2 regions of the Streptomyces sp. NPDC025273 genome follow, and region 2 is predicted to be linked to the other one. Evidence: riboswitches for the same ligand, from Rfam matches in the RefSeq annotation. Region 2 holds a riboswitch; the other holds the start of a gene.

What was found. A riboswitch is a leader RNA that binds a small molecule or an ion and turns the genes downstream of it on or off. The one in region 2 is predicted to bind thiamine pyrophosphate.
Region 1: it holds a riboswitch for thiamine pyrophosphate, as region 2 does, so the genes downstream of both, AB0F38_RS26745 (thiamine ABC transporter substrate-binding protein) here and thiO (glycine oxidase ThiO) in region 2, are expected to answer to the same signal.

The regions. Positions count from the first base shown of each region.
Region 1 is NZ_JBEZYP010000020.1:39,743-46,696, forward strand. Features, by position in the region: gene AB0F38_RS26740 (iron ABC transporter permease) at 1-1,254, opposite strand, end outside; gene AB0F38_RS26745 (thiamine ABC transporter substrate-binding protein) at 1,317-2,405, opposite strand; TPP riboswitch at 2,479-2,595, opposite strand; gene rlmN (23S rRNA (adenine(2503)-C(2))-methyltransferase RlmN) at 2,718-3,824, opposite strand; gene AB0F38_RS26755 (phosphatidate cytidylyltransferase) at 3,930-5,012, opposite strand; gene frr (ribosome recycling factor) at 5,012-5,569, opposite strand; gene pyrH (UMP kinase) at 5,685-6,461, opposite strand; gene tsf (translation elongation factor Ts) at 6,619-6,954, opposite strand, start outside.
Region 2 is NZ_JBEZYP010000001.1:935,951-942,904, forward strand. Features, by position in the region: gene pknB (Stk1 family PASTA domain-containing Ser/Thr kinase) at 1-1,317, opposite strand, end outside; gene AB0F38_RS04125 (thiazole synthase) at 1,458-2,252, opposite strand; gene thiS (sulfur carrier protein ThiS) at 2,255-2,479, opposite strand; gene thiO (glycine oxidase ThiO) at 2,476-3,669, opposite strand; TPP riboswitch at 3,667-3,779, opposite strand; gene AB0F38_RS04140 (hypothetical protein) at 3,831-4,172, shown strand; gene AB0F38_RS04145 (FAD-dependent oxidoreductase) at 4,201-5,433, shown strand; gene AB0F38_RS04150 (Rv2175c family DNA-binding protein) at 5,503-5,868, shown strand; gene thiE (thiamine phosphate synthase) at 5,975-6,625, shown strand; gene metF (methylenetetrahydrofolate reductase [NAD(P)H]) at 6,779-6,954, shown strand, end outside.

The DNA.
Region 1 (6,954 bases), on a different contig from region 2:
GACGAAGGGGACGCCCACGAGCGCCTGTGCGAGCGGTACGAGGATCCAGGACGTGCGCAGATCGAGCGGCGGTTCGTCGAGCGTGATCAGGAAGCCGAAGCCGACGGTGACCGCGGACACCCCGAGCGGCAGCATCAGCAGCGCGTCGAAGCCGCGCACCAGAGGTCCCGCCCGCCGGGTCAGGGCCGCTGCGGCGAGACCGCCGATCACGAGGGCGATGAGGGTGGCGACGACGGCGTACCGCAGCGAGTTCCCGATGGCATCGAGCGGCGGGACCAGGAAGGTGGAGCCGCTCGCCTCGGCGGACTGCAGGGCGCGGTAGAAGCCGAACCCGTGGCCGCCGGAGGTGTCCAGGGAGCGTTCCACCAGCACGCCGAGCGGCACCACGATCAACAGCAGGACGGTCAGCAGCACCCCGCCGACCAGCACCCGCTGCCCTGCGCCGCGCGGCGGGCGGGCGGTCTGTGCCGGGTCGACCAGCTTGAGCGCCGTCTCCCTGCGCCGCACGGTCCACGCGTGTGCGGCGAGGACCCCGCCGACCGCGGCGAACTGCACCAGGGTCAGCACGGCGGCCGTCGGCAGGTCCAGCAGTTGGGCGGTCTGCCGGTAGATCTCCACCTCCAGCGTGGAGTACGCGGGGCCGCCGAGGATCTGGACGACTCCGAAGGAGGTGAAGGTGAAGAGGAAGACCATCAGGGCCGCGGCTGCCACGGCCGGGGCCAGAGCGGGCAGGGTCACCCGCCGCCAGGCGGTGAGGCGTCCGGCTCCGAGCACCCGGGCGGCCTCTTCCTGGCGGGGGTCGAGCTGCGCCCACAGGCCGCCGACGGTCCGTACGACGACCGCGTAGTTGAAGAACACGTGGGCGAGCAGGATCGCCCACACCGTCGTGTCGAGCCGGACGCCCCATAGCTCGTCGAGGAACCCGCCGCGCCCCAGCACCGCCAGGAACGCCGTACCCACGACGACCGTCGGCAGGACGAACGGCACGGTCACGACGGCACGCAGCAGGTGTTTGCCGGGGAAGTCGAACCGGGCGAGGACGTAGGCGCCGGGCAACGCGATCAGCAGGGTGAGCCCGGTCGAGGCGAGGGCCTGCCAGGTCGTGAACCAGAGGACGTCCAGGATGTCCGGCCGGCTCAGCACCTCGCCGATCCGGCCGGACTGCCAGACGCCGTCCGTCCTGAGACCCCGGCCGACGATCGCGACGACGGGGTAGGCGAAGAACAGCGCGAAGAACGCGACGGGCACGGCCATCAGGCCGAACCGCACCGCGTTCCCACGCGCGTCGCCCCTGCCCCTGACCGCGGGCGGGGTGGCTACTTCACGACGAGCGAGGACCATGACTGGACCCACTGCTCACGGTTCTTGGCGATCTTCTCCGGCGCCACCGTCGCCGGCTTGCCGACGGTCTCACCGAACTTCGTGAAGAGCTCGGGCAGCTCGGCGTCCTTCGCGACCGGGTTCACGAACATGTTGAGCGGCATGTCCTCCTGGAACTGCTTGCTGATCAGGAAGTCCAGCAGCGCCTTGCCGCCCGCCTCGTTCTTCGCGCCGTCCAGCAGGCCGGCGAACTCGATCTGACGGAAGCAGGTGCCGGTGGAGACCCCGGTGGGGGCCTCGGTGGGCTGCGGTTCGGCGTACAGCACCTCGACGGGCGGGCTGGAGGCGTAGGAGACGACGAGCGGCCGGTCCGCCTTGGTCTTCCTGCCGCCCGCGGAGCCGGAGAACTCCTCGTTGTACGCCTGCTCCCAGCCGTCGACGACCTTGACCCCGTTGTCCTTCAGCTTCTTCCAGTAGTCCTGGTAGCCGGTCTCGCCGTAGGTGGCGACCGTGCCGAGGAGGAAGCCGAGGCCGGGCGAGGAGGTCGCGGCGTTCTCGGTGACGAGGAGGTTCTTGTACGCGGGCTTCAGCAGGTCCTCGAAGGACTGCGGCGGGTCGAGCTTCTTGTCCGCGAAATACTTCTTGTCATAGTTGACGCAGATGTCGCCGGTGTCCACGGGCGTGACCCGGTGCCCGGTGGCATCGAGCTGGGCGTCGGCCGCGACACGGTCGAGGCCCTTCGCCTCGTACGGCGTGAACAGACCGTTGTCCAGCGCGCGGGAGAGCAGCGTGTTGTCGACGCCGAAGAAGACGTCACCGCGCGGGGAGCCCTTGGTCAGGATCTCCTGGTTGAGCGCGGCGCCCGCGTCGCCGCTCTTCAGCACCTTGATCTTGTAACCGGTCTCCTTCGTGAACGCCTTCAGGACGGAGTCCGAGGCGTTGAAGGAGTCATGGCTGACCAGGGTGACGGTCCGGGAGCGCCCGGAGCCTTCGGGCTCGTCGTCGGAGCCGCCGCAGCCGGCGAGCACGGTGACGCCGAGCGCGGCGGCGAGCGCCGTCGCGGCGTACTTCGTGGTGGTGTTCATGTGTGATTCCTCCTGGGCGTGACCAGGAAGAGACGCGGCCCCGCCCACTCGGTGAGCGGGCAGGGCGCAACAGCTTGAGTAAGGTCCGAACTTCCTACCCGGAATGACCCGGGCGAGGTTCAGAGGGTCTGCGGCCGACCTGTCCTCGGTGCCGCACTCTCAGCGCTGTGGCGCTCCCCTGTCGGAATATGAAGTTGATTTTCGGACCAGGCTACACCGGCCGGATCAGCCCGGTGCACCGGCCGTACCGGCCCCGCGCACCGGGCTCCGCCCGGCCGGTACGGCCCGGGCCCACCGGGCCGGACCGGAGTCTCAACGCTCGGAGGCGGCGAGCTGGCCGCAGGCTCCGTCGATCTCCTGGCCGCGGGTGTCCCGGACCGTGACGGGCACACCGTGGGCGGCGATCGCCTCGACGAACGCCTTCTCGTCCTCGGGCCGCGAGGCGGTCCACTTGGAGCCGGGCGTCGGGTTCAGCGGGATCAAGTTGACATGGACCCGCTTGCCCTTGAGCAGCCGGCCCAGCCGGTCACCCCGCCAGGCCTGGTCGTTGATGTCGCGGATCAGCGCGTACTCGATGGAGATGCGGCGGCCGGACTTGTCCGCGTACTCCCACGCCGCGTCCAGGACCTCACGGACGTTCCAGCGGGTGTTGACGGGGACGAGGGTGTCGCGCAGCTCGTCGTCCGGGGCGTGCAGCGAGACGGCGAGGCGGCACTTGAAGCCCTCGTCGGCGAAGCGCAGCATGGCCGGCACCAGGCCCACCGTGGAGACGGTGATCCCGCGCTGCGAGAGTCCGAGGCCGTCCGGCTCCGGATCCGTCAGCCGTCGGATCGCCCCGACCACCCGCTTGTAGTTGGCCAGGGGCTCGCCCATGCCCATGAAGACGATGTTGGACAGCCGCGCGGGTCCGCCCGGGACCTCGCCGTCGCGCAGCGCCCGCATCCCGTCCACGATCTGGTGCACGATCTCGGCGGTCGACAGATTGCGGTCGAGGCCGGCCTGCCCGGTCGCGCAGAACGGGCAGTTCATCCCGCACCCGGCCTGCGACGAGATGCACATCGTCACCCGGTCCGGATAGCGCATGAGGACGGACTCGACGAGCGTCCCGTCGTGCAGCTTCCAGAGCGTCTTACGGGTGGTGTCCTCGTCACAGCTGATGTGGCGCACCACGGACATCAGGTCGGGGAACAGCGCCTCGGCGAGCTTGTCCCGTGAACCGGCCGGGATGTTGCTCCACTCGGCCGGCCGGTGCGCGTACCGCGCGAAGTAGTGCTGCGACAGCTGCTTGGCGCGGAAGGGCTTCTCGCCGGTCGCGGCGACTGCTTCCTTGCGCTCGTCGGGGGTGAGGTCGGCGAGGTGCCGCGGCGGCTGCTTGGCTCCGCGGGGCGCGACAAACTGGAGTTCTCCGGGCTTAGGCATGGTTCTTCAAGTGTCGCAGACATACGAGTGAGGGCCCGCCGCCCTGTGGACAACGGACCCTCACTCGAAAAACCGCAGGTCAGGCAGCATGCCCACGGAACCTGTTCAGCCGGATCCGACGAACAGCACCAGCAGCAGCCAGACGACCGGCGCGGTCGGCAGCAGTGAGTCGAGCCGGTCCATGATGCCGCCGTGGCCCGGCAGCAGCGTGCCCATGTCCTTGATGCCGAGATCCCGCTTGATCATGGACTCGCCCAGGTCGCCGAGCGTGGCGCTGGCGGCTACGGCGAGGCCCAGCAGCAGTCCCTGCCACCAGCTGCCGTCGTCGATCAGGAACTGCATGCACAGCGCACCGGCGGCCATCGCGAAGCCGATCGCGCCGAACAGGCCCTCGCGGGTCTTCCCGGGACTGATGCGAGGTGCCAGCTTGTGCGTGCCGAAGCGCCAGCCGACGGCGTACGCACCCGTGTCGGCGACCACCGTGAGCAGCAGGAAGGTCAGCACCCGCCACGAACCGTCGTCCGCGGTGAGCATCATGCTGACGAACGTCGCCAGGAACGGCACGTAGAACACGGCGAAGACACCGGCCGTGACGTCCTTGAGGTAGCCCTCCGGTGACTCCGTCATCCGCCAGACGAGGACCGCGAGAGCTGTGAGCGCCATGGCGACCCAGGCGCCCTCCGCGTCCCGCACGTAGCCGGCGACCACCATGGCGGCGCCGCCGACGGCGAGCGGCACGAGGGGGGCGTTGATCCCCTTGCGCTCCTCGAGGCGGGAGGTGAGCTCCCAGAGCCCCACCACCACCGCGAGCACGACCACGCCGACGAAGACGGCCTTCACGATGAAGAGCGACCCGGCGACGACCGCGCCGAGCCCGAGGCCTACCCCTATGGCAGCACGCAGATCACGCCCCGCACGCTTCTTGTGCGGCGGGGGCGACGGCAACGGGGTGGACATGGGCTCCTGCGGCTTCTCGTCACGGAACAGGGGGCCGCTGACACGCGCCGCGGCGTCCCTGTTCCGGTCGTCAGCGTCTCTACCTGCGTCGGGAACGTCCGGCACGATGGGCATGGGCCGAGTCTGCTGGGCGCCGTACACATCGTGAGCAGGACCCGCCGGAGCGGCCCCCATCTCGGGCGCGCCCCAGTAACCGGCTCCCTGCGGGGCGCCCCAGGAAGAGTCGTTCATCAGACCTCGAGCAGCTCGGCTTCCTTGTGCTTGAGCAGCTCGTCCACCTGCGCGACGTACTTCGCGGTGGTGTCGTCGAGCTCCTTCTCCGCGCGGCGGACCTCGTCCTCGCCGGACTCCTTGTCCTTGACGAGCTTGTCGAGCGTCTCCTTGGCCTTGCGGCGGATGGCCCGGATCGAGATCTTGGAGTCCTCGGCCTTGGTCCTCGCGACCTTGATGTACTCCTTGCGGCGGTCCTGCGTGAGCTCCGGGAACGTCACTCGGATGATGTTGCCGTCGTTGCTCGGGTTGACGCCGAGGTCGGAGTCGCGGATCGCCTGCTCGATGTTGCGCAGTGCGGTCTTGTCGAACGGAGTCACCACGGCCATCCGCGGCTCGGGAACCGAGAACGAGGCCAGCTGGTTGATCGGGGTCAGCGCGCCGTAGTAGTCGGCGACGATCTTGTTGAACATCGCCGGGTGCGCACGGCCGGTACGGATCGCGGCAAAGTCCTCTTTGGCGACCACGACGGTCTTCTCCATCTTCTCCTCGGCCTCGAGGAGGATTTCTTCGATCACCACGTGCTCCTGCGTGTCTTGAGTGGGCCCGGCGTCGTCGGGCCCTGCGGATCCTGCGTCGCGTCCTCACCTGCACGGTGTCCGACCGGCAGGCCGTTGTCCATCCTTTGGGCCGTCAGGCCCGGGTGCTCTCGTCGCTCACGAGCGTGCCGATCTTCTCACCCTTGACCGCGCGGGCGATATTGCCTTCCGTGGTCAGCTCGAAGACAAGGATCGGGAGCTGGTTGTCGCGGCAGAGCGTGATCGCGGTGGCGTCGGCGACCTTGAGGTCGCGGGCGATCACCTCGCCGTACTCCAGTGCGTCGAACTTCACCGCGCCGGGGTTGGTCCTCGGGTCGGAGTCGTAGACCCCGTCCACCCCGTTCTTGCCCATCAGGAGCGCCTCGGCGTCGATCTCCAGGGCACGCTGGGCGGCCGTCGTGTCGGTGGAGAAGTACGGCATGCCCATACCGGCACCGAAGATCACGACTCGCCCCTTCTCCAGGTGCCGTACGGCACGGAGCGGGATGTAGGGCTCCGCGACCTGGCCCATGGTGATGGCGGTCTGGACGCGCGAGTCGATGCCCTCCTTCTCCAGGAAGTCCTGCAGCGCCAGGCAGTTCATGACCGTGCCGAGCATGCCCATGTAGTCGGACCGCGCCCGGTCCATGCCCCGCTGCTGGAGCTCGGCGCCACGGAAGAAGTTGCCGCCGCCGATGACGACCGCGATCTCCGCGCCGTCGCGTACGACCGCGGCGATCTCGCGGGCGATGGCGTGCACGACATCGGGGTCGACACCGAGACCCCCGCCGCCGGCGAACGCCTCGCCGGACAGCTTCAGCATGAAGCGTCCGGAAATCGTGCCGTCGTCGCGCTTGTGGTCACCGTGTGTGGCGTCCGCGCCCTTGTTCATGGAGATTCTCCTCGTGCACATACGAAGAAGGCCATTGCCGTGGGTCTGCTGTCCCTCAGCGGCAATGGCCTCCTCGTCAGTTCTGCGGTCGTCCGGCTGAGTGCGGCCGACGACTGCACCAGACCCTATCGGGGTCCACCGTTGTTCGCGGACGGACTCAGATGCCGACCTTGATGCGCGCGAAGCGCGTCAGGCTGACACCGGCCTCGTCCAGGACCTTCTGGACCGACTTCTTGTTGTCCTTGGCGAAGGCCTGCTCGAGGACGACGACCTCCTTGAAGAAGCCGTTGACGCGACCCTCGACGATCTTCGGGAGGGCGGCCTCGGGCTTGCCCTCCTCGCGCGAGGTGGCCTCGGCGACACGACGCTCGTTCTCGACCGTCTCGGCCGGGACCTCGTCGCGGTTGAGGTACTTCGGGGCGAAGGCGGCGATGTGCTGCGCGACGTCCTTGGCGACCTCGGCGTTCTCCTTGTCCAGCTGGACGAGGACGCC
Region 2 (6,954 bases):
GCGCGACACCACCAGCTTCACCGCGTCGTTGCCCCGGATCCGCTCGCCCGAGCCGGGGTCGCTGCTGATCACCGTGCCGCGCTTCACCGTGTCGCTGTAGGCGTGCTCGACGCCCTTCAGGTCGAGACCGGCGTCCGAGAGACGCCCCTGTGCCGCCTTCTGGGTCTGGCCCAGAAGGGACGGGACGTGGGTGAACTGACCCGCGTTGATGTACCAGACGCCCGCGCCGAGCCCGAGCACCAGCAGGAGGGCGACGAGTGCGGCGAACATCCCCCGCCGGGGAACCGCCGCGAACCGTCCGGGCCCGCTCCGCCGCGACCGGGGCGGCAGGGGCGGCGGCATCTCCAGGCGGCTCGTGTGGTGCGCGGTGCCCTGGCCGGCCGGGATCACCCGCGGGATGACGCTCGTACGGTCCTCGGCGGCGTCGTGCACCTGCGCGAGGGCCTGCGGGGGCATCGCGTCCAACTGCTCCTCGGTGAGGGCCGCCCGCACCTCGCGGGACCTGGCCAGCAGGGCCACCGCGTCCTCGGGCCGGACCTCGGGGTCACGGGCCGTGGCGGCCGCCACCAGCCCGTCCAGCCCGGCCGCCAGGCCGGGAACGGCACCGGACGGGGCCGGCACGTCCTCGTTGAGGTGCTGGTAGATGATCTGGGCGGCGGTGCCGCCGGTGTGCGGTTTGCCGCCGGTCAGCATCTCGTACAGCACGACGCCGCAGGCGTACACATCGGAGCGGGTGTCGGCCGTACCGTGCTCGATCTGCTCGGGGGCGAGGTAGGACACCGTCCCCAGCAGCGAGCCGGTGGTGTCCGTGACGGTGCCCACCGCCCGGACGAGGCCGAAGTCCGCCACCTTCACCCGGCCGTCGTCCCCTATCAGGACGTTCTCCGGCTTCATGTCGCGGTGCACGAAGCCGGCCCGGTGCGCGGCGCCGAGCGCGGCCAGGACCGGCTCCAGGATGTCCAGCGCGGCCCGGGGCTGCAGGGCCCCCCGGTCGCGCAGGACGTCGCGCAGCGTGCACCCCGCGACGTACTCCATCGCCAGGTACACGTACGCCCCCTGGGCGCCCTGGTCGAAGACGGCCACCACGTTGGGGTGAGCGAGCCGGGCCACGGACTTGGCCTCACGGATGAAGCGCTCGACGAACGCCGCGTCCGTCGCCAGCGCGGGGTGCATCACCTTGAGGGCGAGCACCCGGTCCAGCCGGGTGTCCAGGGCCCGGTAGACCGTGGCCATACCACCGACGGCGATGCGCGCATCGATGCGGTAGCGGCCGTCGAGCAGCTGCCCGACGAGGGGGTCCTGGAGGGTCGTATCCACGCTGCGAGTCTACGAGCCGCCACGGACACGGCGGACGGCCCCGGGTGCCCCGGGGCCGTTCTGGAGCCGAGCCGTGACAGGGACACGCACGTGTGGTGACGCGGTGCGGCCACGCGGACACGGCCACGCGGACACGGACGTCAGAAGGCCGGGCGCTCCGGATCCAGCACCGCCCGGCCCCCGGCCGGCGAGGACGCCTCGGCGAAGTGGCGCCGCGGGATCCGGCCCGCCCGGTACGCCAGGCGCCCGCCGTCCACCGCGTGCCGCATCGCCGCGGCCATCAGCTCGGGCTCCTGGGCCCGGGTCACCGCCGAGGCGAGCATCACGGCGTCGCACCCCAGCTCCATCGCCAGCGCCGCGTCCGAGGCCGTCCCCGCACCGGCGTCCAGGATCACCGGTACCCCGGCCTGCTCGACGATCAGCTGGAAGTTGTGCGGATTACGGATACCGAGCCCGGAACCGATGGGGGAGCCGAGCGGCATGACCGCCGCGCACCCCACGTCCTGGAGCTTCCGGGCCAGGACCGGGTCGTCGTTGGTGTACGGCAGGACGGTGAAGCCGTCGTCGACCAGGACCTCGGCGGCGTCCAGCAGCTCGATCGGATCGGGCAGCAGGGTCCGCTCGTCCGCCACGACCTCCAGCTTGATCCAGTCGGTACCGAGCGCCTCCCGGGCCAGCCGGGCGGTCAGCACGGCCTCGCCCGCGGTGAAACAGCCCGCGGTGTTCGGCAGGACGCGGATGGAGAGCCGTTCCAGGACGGAGAGCACCGAACCCCGCACGGTCGGGTCGAGCCGGCGCATCGCCACGGTGGTCAGCTCGGTGCCCGACGCGATCAGGGAGCGCTCCAGCACGTCGAGGCTCGGCGCCCCGCCCGTTCCCATGATCAGACGGGAGGAGAGGACGGTGGAACCGAGGGTGAAGAGATCGTCGGACATGGTCAGCCTCCCTGGACCGCGGTGAGCACCTCGACACGGTCGCCGTCGGCGAGCACGGTGGCGGACCACCGGCTGCGCGGGACGACGGCCTCGTTGACCGCGGCGGCGACCCCGGAGTGGGCGGCGGTCAGGGTGGCGACCAGGGCGTCGAGCGAGGTCCCGGCGGGGACACCGCGGCGCTCCCCGTTGACGGATACGGACACGGACGTGGGCACGGGCTCAGTCATGCGGGCTGCTCCTGGGACGCGGGGGCGGGGGAGAGGGCTTCGCGGGACGGGCCGAAACGGTGCGGCGTGAAGGGGCGGGCCACCTCGGGCAGTTCGCCGGTGGTCAGCACCTGGGCCATCACCTCGCCGGTGACGGGTGTCAGCAGCACCCCGTTGCGGTGGTGGCCGGTGGCGAGATGCAGGCCGGGCAGTGCGGTCGGGCCCAGCAGCGGGGCGTTGTCCGGGGACGCGGGGCGCAGCCCGGCCCCGGTCTCCGTCAGCGGCAGCTCGGTGATGCCCGGCACCAGCTCGTGGGCGTCGCGCAGGAGTTCGTAGACCCCGCCCGCGGTGACCGTGGTGTCCCAGCCCAGCTCCTCACTGGTGGCGCCCACGACCAGCTCGCCGTTCGCGCGGGGCACGAGGTAGACGTGGCTGCCGCGCACCACGGCCCGCACGGTCCGGCTGAGGAAGGGGGCGTACGCGGGCGGCACGGCCAGCCGCAGCACCTGCCCCTTGACCGGGCGGACCGGCGGCACGACCGCCTCGGGCAGTCCTTCGAGCCGGCCGCTCAGGCTGCCGCCGGCGAGGACGACCTGACCGGCGGACGTCTCCGTACCGTCCGCCAGGACGACCCCTGTCGCACGGCCGCCCGCGACGGAGAGCCGCTGTGCCCAGACCCGGTGGAAGACCACCCCGGCCCGCTCGCACGCGGTGACCAGGGCCGAGGCCAGCCGCCGGGGATCCACCTGGTGGTCGCCGTCGACCCGCAGCCCGCCGCGCACCCCGGGGGCGAGCATCGGTTCCAGGCGGCGGCACTCACGGCCGCTGAGCCACTCGGACTCCAGCCCCGAACGCTGCTGCAGGGCGTGCAGCTCCCGCAGATGCGCCCGGTCGTCGGAGTCCAGGGCGACGGACAGCGTGCCGCAGGTGCGGAAGCCGGTCTCCTGACCCGTGGCCTCCTCCAGCTCGGCCACGAACGCCGGATAGCGCGCGGCGGAGGCGACGTTGAGGCCGAGCAGCATCTGCTCGCCGTAGTGCAGTTCGGTGACGGCGGCCAGCATTCCGGCCGCGACCCCGGCGGCCCCGCCGCCGGGGCCGGGATCGATCACCGCCGTGGACAGGCCGCGCTGGGCCGACCGCCAGGCAGTCACCAGACCGATGATTCCGCCCCCGACGACCAGGACGTCGGAGGTGTTTCCACAGCTGCGCATGGGCGTCCAGCCCCTCCCTTCGCCGGCATGACCCGGATCAGGTTCGTACGGTCGGAGGCCGGTCAGCCTCCCTCTCAGCCCGGTGCGTCCGGGCTCCCGCGAGTGCCTTACGGTGGCCAGCCTAGACCCCGCCGCCCACGGCCAGTAAGGGAGCAGCCACTGTGGCCCGTTCACTCGACGGACTCGTCCTCGCACCCGTAGCCGACCAGGCCCCCGGCCAGGTCGGCACCCGCACCCGGTTCACGTACCACGAGCAGGAGGGGCGGATCTGGGCCGAGTACGCGGGCGGTGACGTCGTCCGCGGGCATCTCGTCGGCACCCGGGACGCGGACACGCTGGACTTCCGGTACGTGCAGCTGAAGCGGGACGGAACGACCTCGGGCGGGCACTGCGTCTCGGCCGTCACGGAGCTTCCCGACGGCCGGGTGCGACTGGACGAGCGGTGGGAGTGGGAGTCCCAGGAAGGCAGCGGGACGAGCGTGGTGGAGGAGCTCCCCGCCTGACGGCGCGTCGGGTGATTAGGGTGGACGGGTGAGCGAGCAGACGCGGGACCGGACAGCGGGAGAGCGGCCACGCCGTGTCGTGATCGTCGGCGCGGGCATGGCCGGGGTGCAGACGGCCGTGGCCCTGCGTGAACGGGGCTTCACGGGCACCGTGACCCTGATCGGTGCCGAGCCGCACCAGCCGTACGACCGCCCGCCGCTGTCCAAGGCGGTCCTGCTCGGCAAGGCCGAGGACTCCGCCTTCGACATCGACTTCGAGGCACTGGACATCGCCCTGCGACTGGGCCTGGACGTGACCGGCCTGCGTGCCGCCGCGCACGAGCTGGACACTCCGGACGGGCCCGTCCCGTACGACGTCCTGGTCCTCGCCACCGGAGCCGAACCCGTCGTCCTGCCCGGCTCGCAGGGCGTGCCCGGCGTCCATCTGCTGCGCACCCTCGACGACGCCGAGCGGCTGCTGCCCGTCCTGGAGAGGCGGCACGACGTCGTGGTCGTCGGAGCCGGCTGGATCGGCGCCGAGTTCACCACCACGGCCCGCGCCGCGGGCTGCGCGGTCACCGTCGTCGAAGCCGCCGACCGCCCCCTGGCGGGCACCCTGCCCGCCGAGGTCGCCGCCCCGATGGCCGCCTGGTACGCCGAGAGCGGAGCCGAACTGCTCACCGGCACCCGGGTCGCACGCGTCGAACCGGGAGCCGTGCACCTGACGGACGGCCGGGTGATCCCCGCCGGAGCGGTGATCGTGGGCATCGGCGCCCGGCCCGCCACCGGCTGGCTGGCCGGCTCCGGCATCGCACTCGGTCCGGACGGCTCGGTCACCGCCGACGGCTCCCTGCGCACCTCGGTGCCGGACGTGTACGCGGTGGGCGACTGCGCCTCCTTCCCCTCCGCCCGCTACGGCGAGCGGCTGCTCGTCCACCACTGGGACAACGCCCTCCAGGGACCCCGGACGGTCGCCGCCGCCGTAGCCGACGGCCGGCCGCGTACGTACGACCCGGTGCCCTACTTCTGGTCCGAGCAGTTCGGCCGCTTCGTGCAGTACGCGGGCCACCACTCCGGCGCCGACACGCTGCTGTGGCGCGGCGACCCCGCCGAGGCGTCCTGGACGGTCTGCTGGCTGCGTGCGGGCGTGCTGGTGGCGGTGCTGGCCGTCGGCCGGCCGCGCGACCTCGCCCAGGGGCGCAAGCTCGTCGAGGCCGGGGCACGGATCGATCCGGTGCGTGCCGCGGACTCCTCCGTGCCGCTGAGATCTGCGACGCTCTGAGGGCACGGTGTGTCCCCGTACGGTCGGCCCGGCTACCGGCCGCCGGTCCGGGATGGCACGCTTGTCCCTGTGACCGAGATTGACGCAAAGATCGATGCTCTCGTCCCCGCATGGCTCCACCTTCCCGACATCGCGGAAATGCTCGATGTCGAGGTGACGCGTGTACGCCAGCTGGTCAAGGAGGGCCAGCTGATCGCCGTACGACGTGGTGAGAACCGGACGCTCCAGGTGCCCGCCGCCTTCATCGACGGCGACAAGGTGGTCAAGGGCCTCGCAGGGACCCTGACGCTCCTGAGGGACGACGGCTACAAGGACGAAGAGATGCTGGACTGGCTCTTCACCCCCGACCCGAGCCTGCCCGGAACACCCGCGCAGGCCCTGAGTGAGAATCGCGGTACGGAGGTGAAGCGCCGCGCCCAGGCGCTCGCCGTCTGACCGTACGACCGTGAGCGGAGTGCGGGCCGTGACCGACACGGCCCGCACTCCGCTCACGGCTTGGACCGACACAGCGACCACCGATGTACCGACGGGGGAACACCACATGTCCACGCCTCGCCCGCAGCTCTCCGACGCCCGGCTCTACCTGTGCACGGACGCCCGGAAGCGGCAGGGCGACCTGCCCGAATTCCTCGACGCCGTGCTCACCTCGGGCGTGGACATCGTCCAGCTGCGCGACAAGGGCATGGAGGCCGCGGAGGAGCTCGACCACCTCGCGGTGTTCGCCGACGCCTGCAAGCGCCACGGCAAGCTGCTCGCGGTGAACGACCGGGCCGACATCGCCCACGCCATCGGCTCCGACGTGCTGCACCTCGGGCAGGGCGATCTGCCGGTGCCCGCCGCCCGCGCCGTCATCGGCGACGACGTGGTCATCGGCCGCTCCACCCACGCCGAGTCCGAGGTCGACGCGGCCGTCGCGGAGGCGGGCGTCGACTACTTCTGCACGGGCCCCTGCTGGCCCACCCCGACCAAGCCGGGCCGGTACGCCCCCGGCCTCGGCCTGGTGCGCTACGCCGCCTCGCTCGGACAGCCGCGTCCGTGGTTCGCCATCGGCGGGATCGACGCGGGCAACCTGGACGAGGTGCTGGACGCCGGCGCGCGCAGGGTCGTCGTCGTACGGGCGATCACCGAGGCGGACGACCCGGCCGGGGCGGCGGCGGCACTCGCCGCGCGTGTCCGGGCACGAGCGGTCTGAGCCGGAGCGTGGGGCGGACCGCCCGCGGGGCCGGTCGCCCGCGGGGCCGGGTCCGCCGGGCCGCTGTCCGAAGGGTGGACAACAACCGTCCTATTCCCGGTCAAATCGCACCGTCCGGTTGGGGTACCGCCGAGCCCTGGTTAACCTCCCAGTATGGCCCTTGGCACACCTTCCACCAGGACAGATCACGCCCGCACCGTGCGTGAGCTGCTCGCGACGGGCAAGACCTCGTACTCGTTCGAGTTCTGGGCGCCCAAGACCGAGAAGGGCGAGCGGAACCTCTGGAACGCCTTGCGGCGGGTCGAGGCGGTACGTCCGAGTTTCGTCTC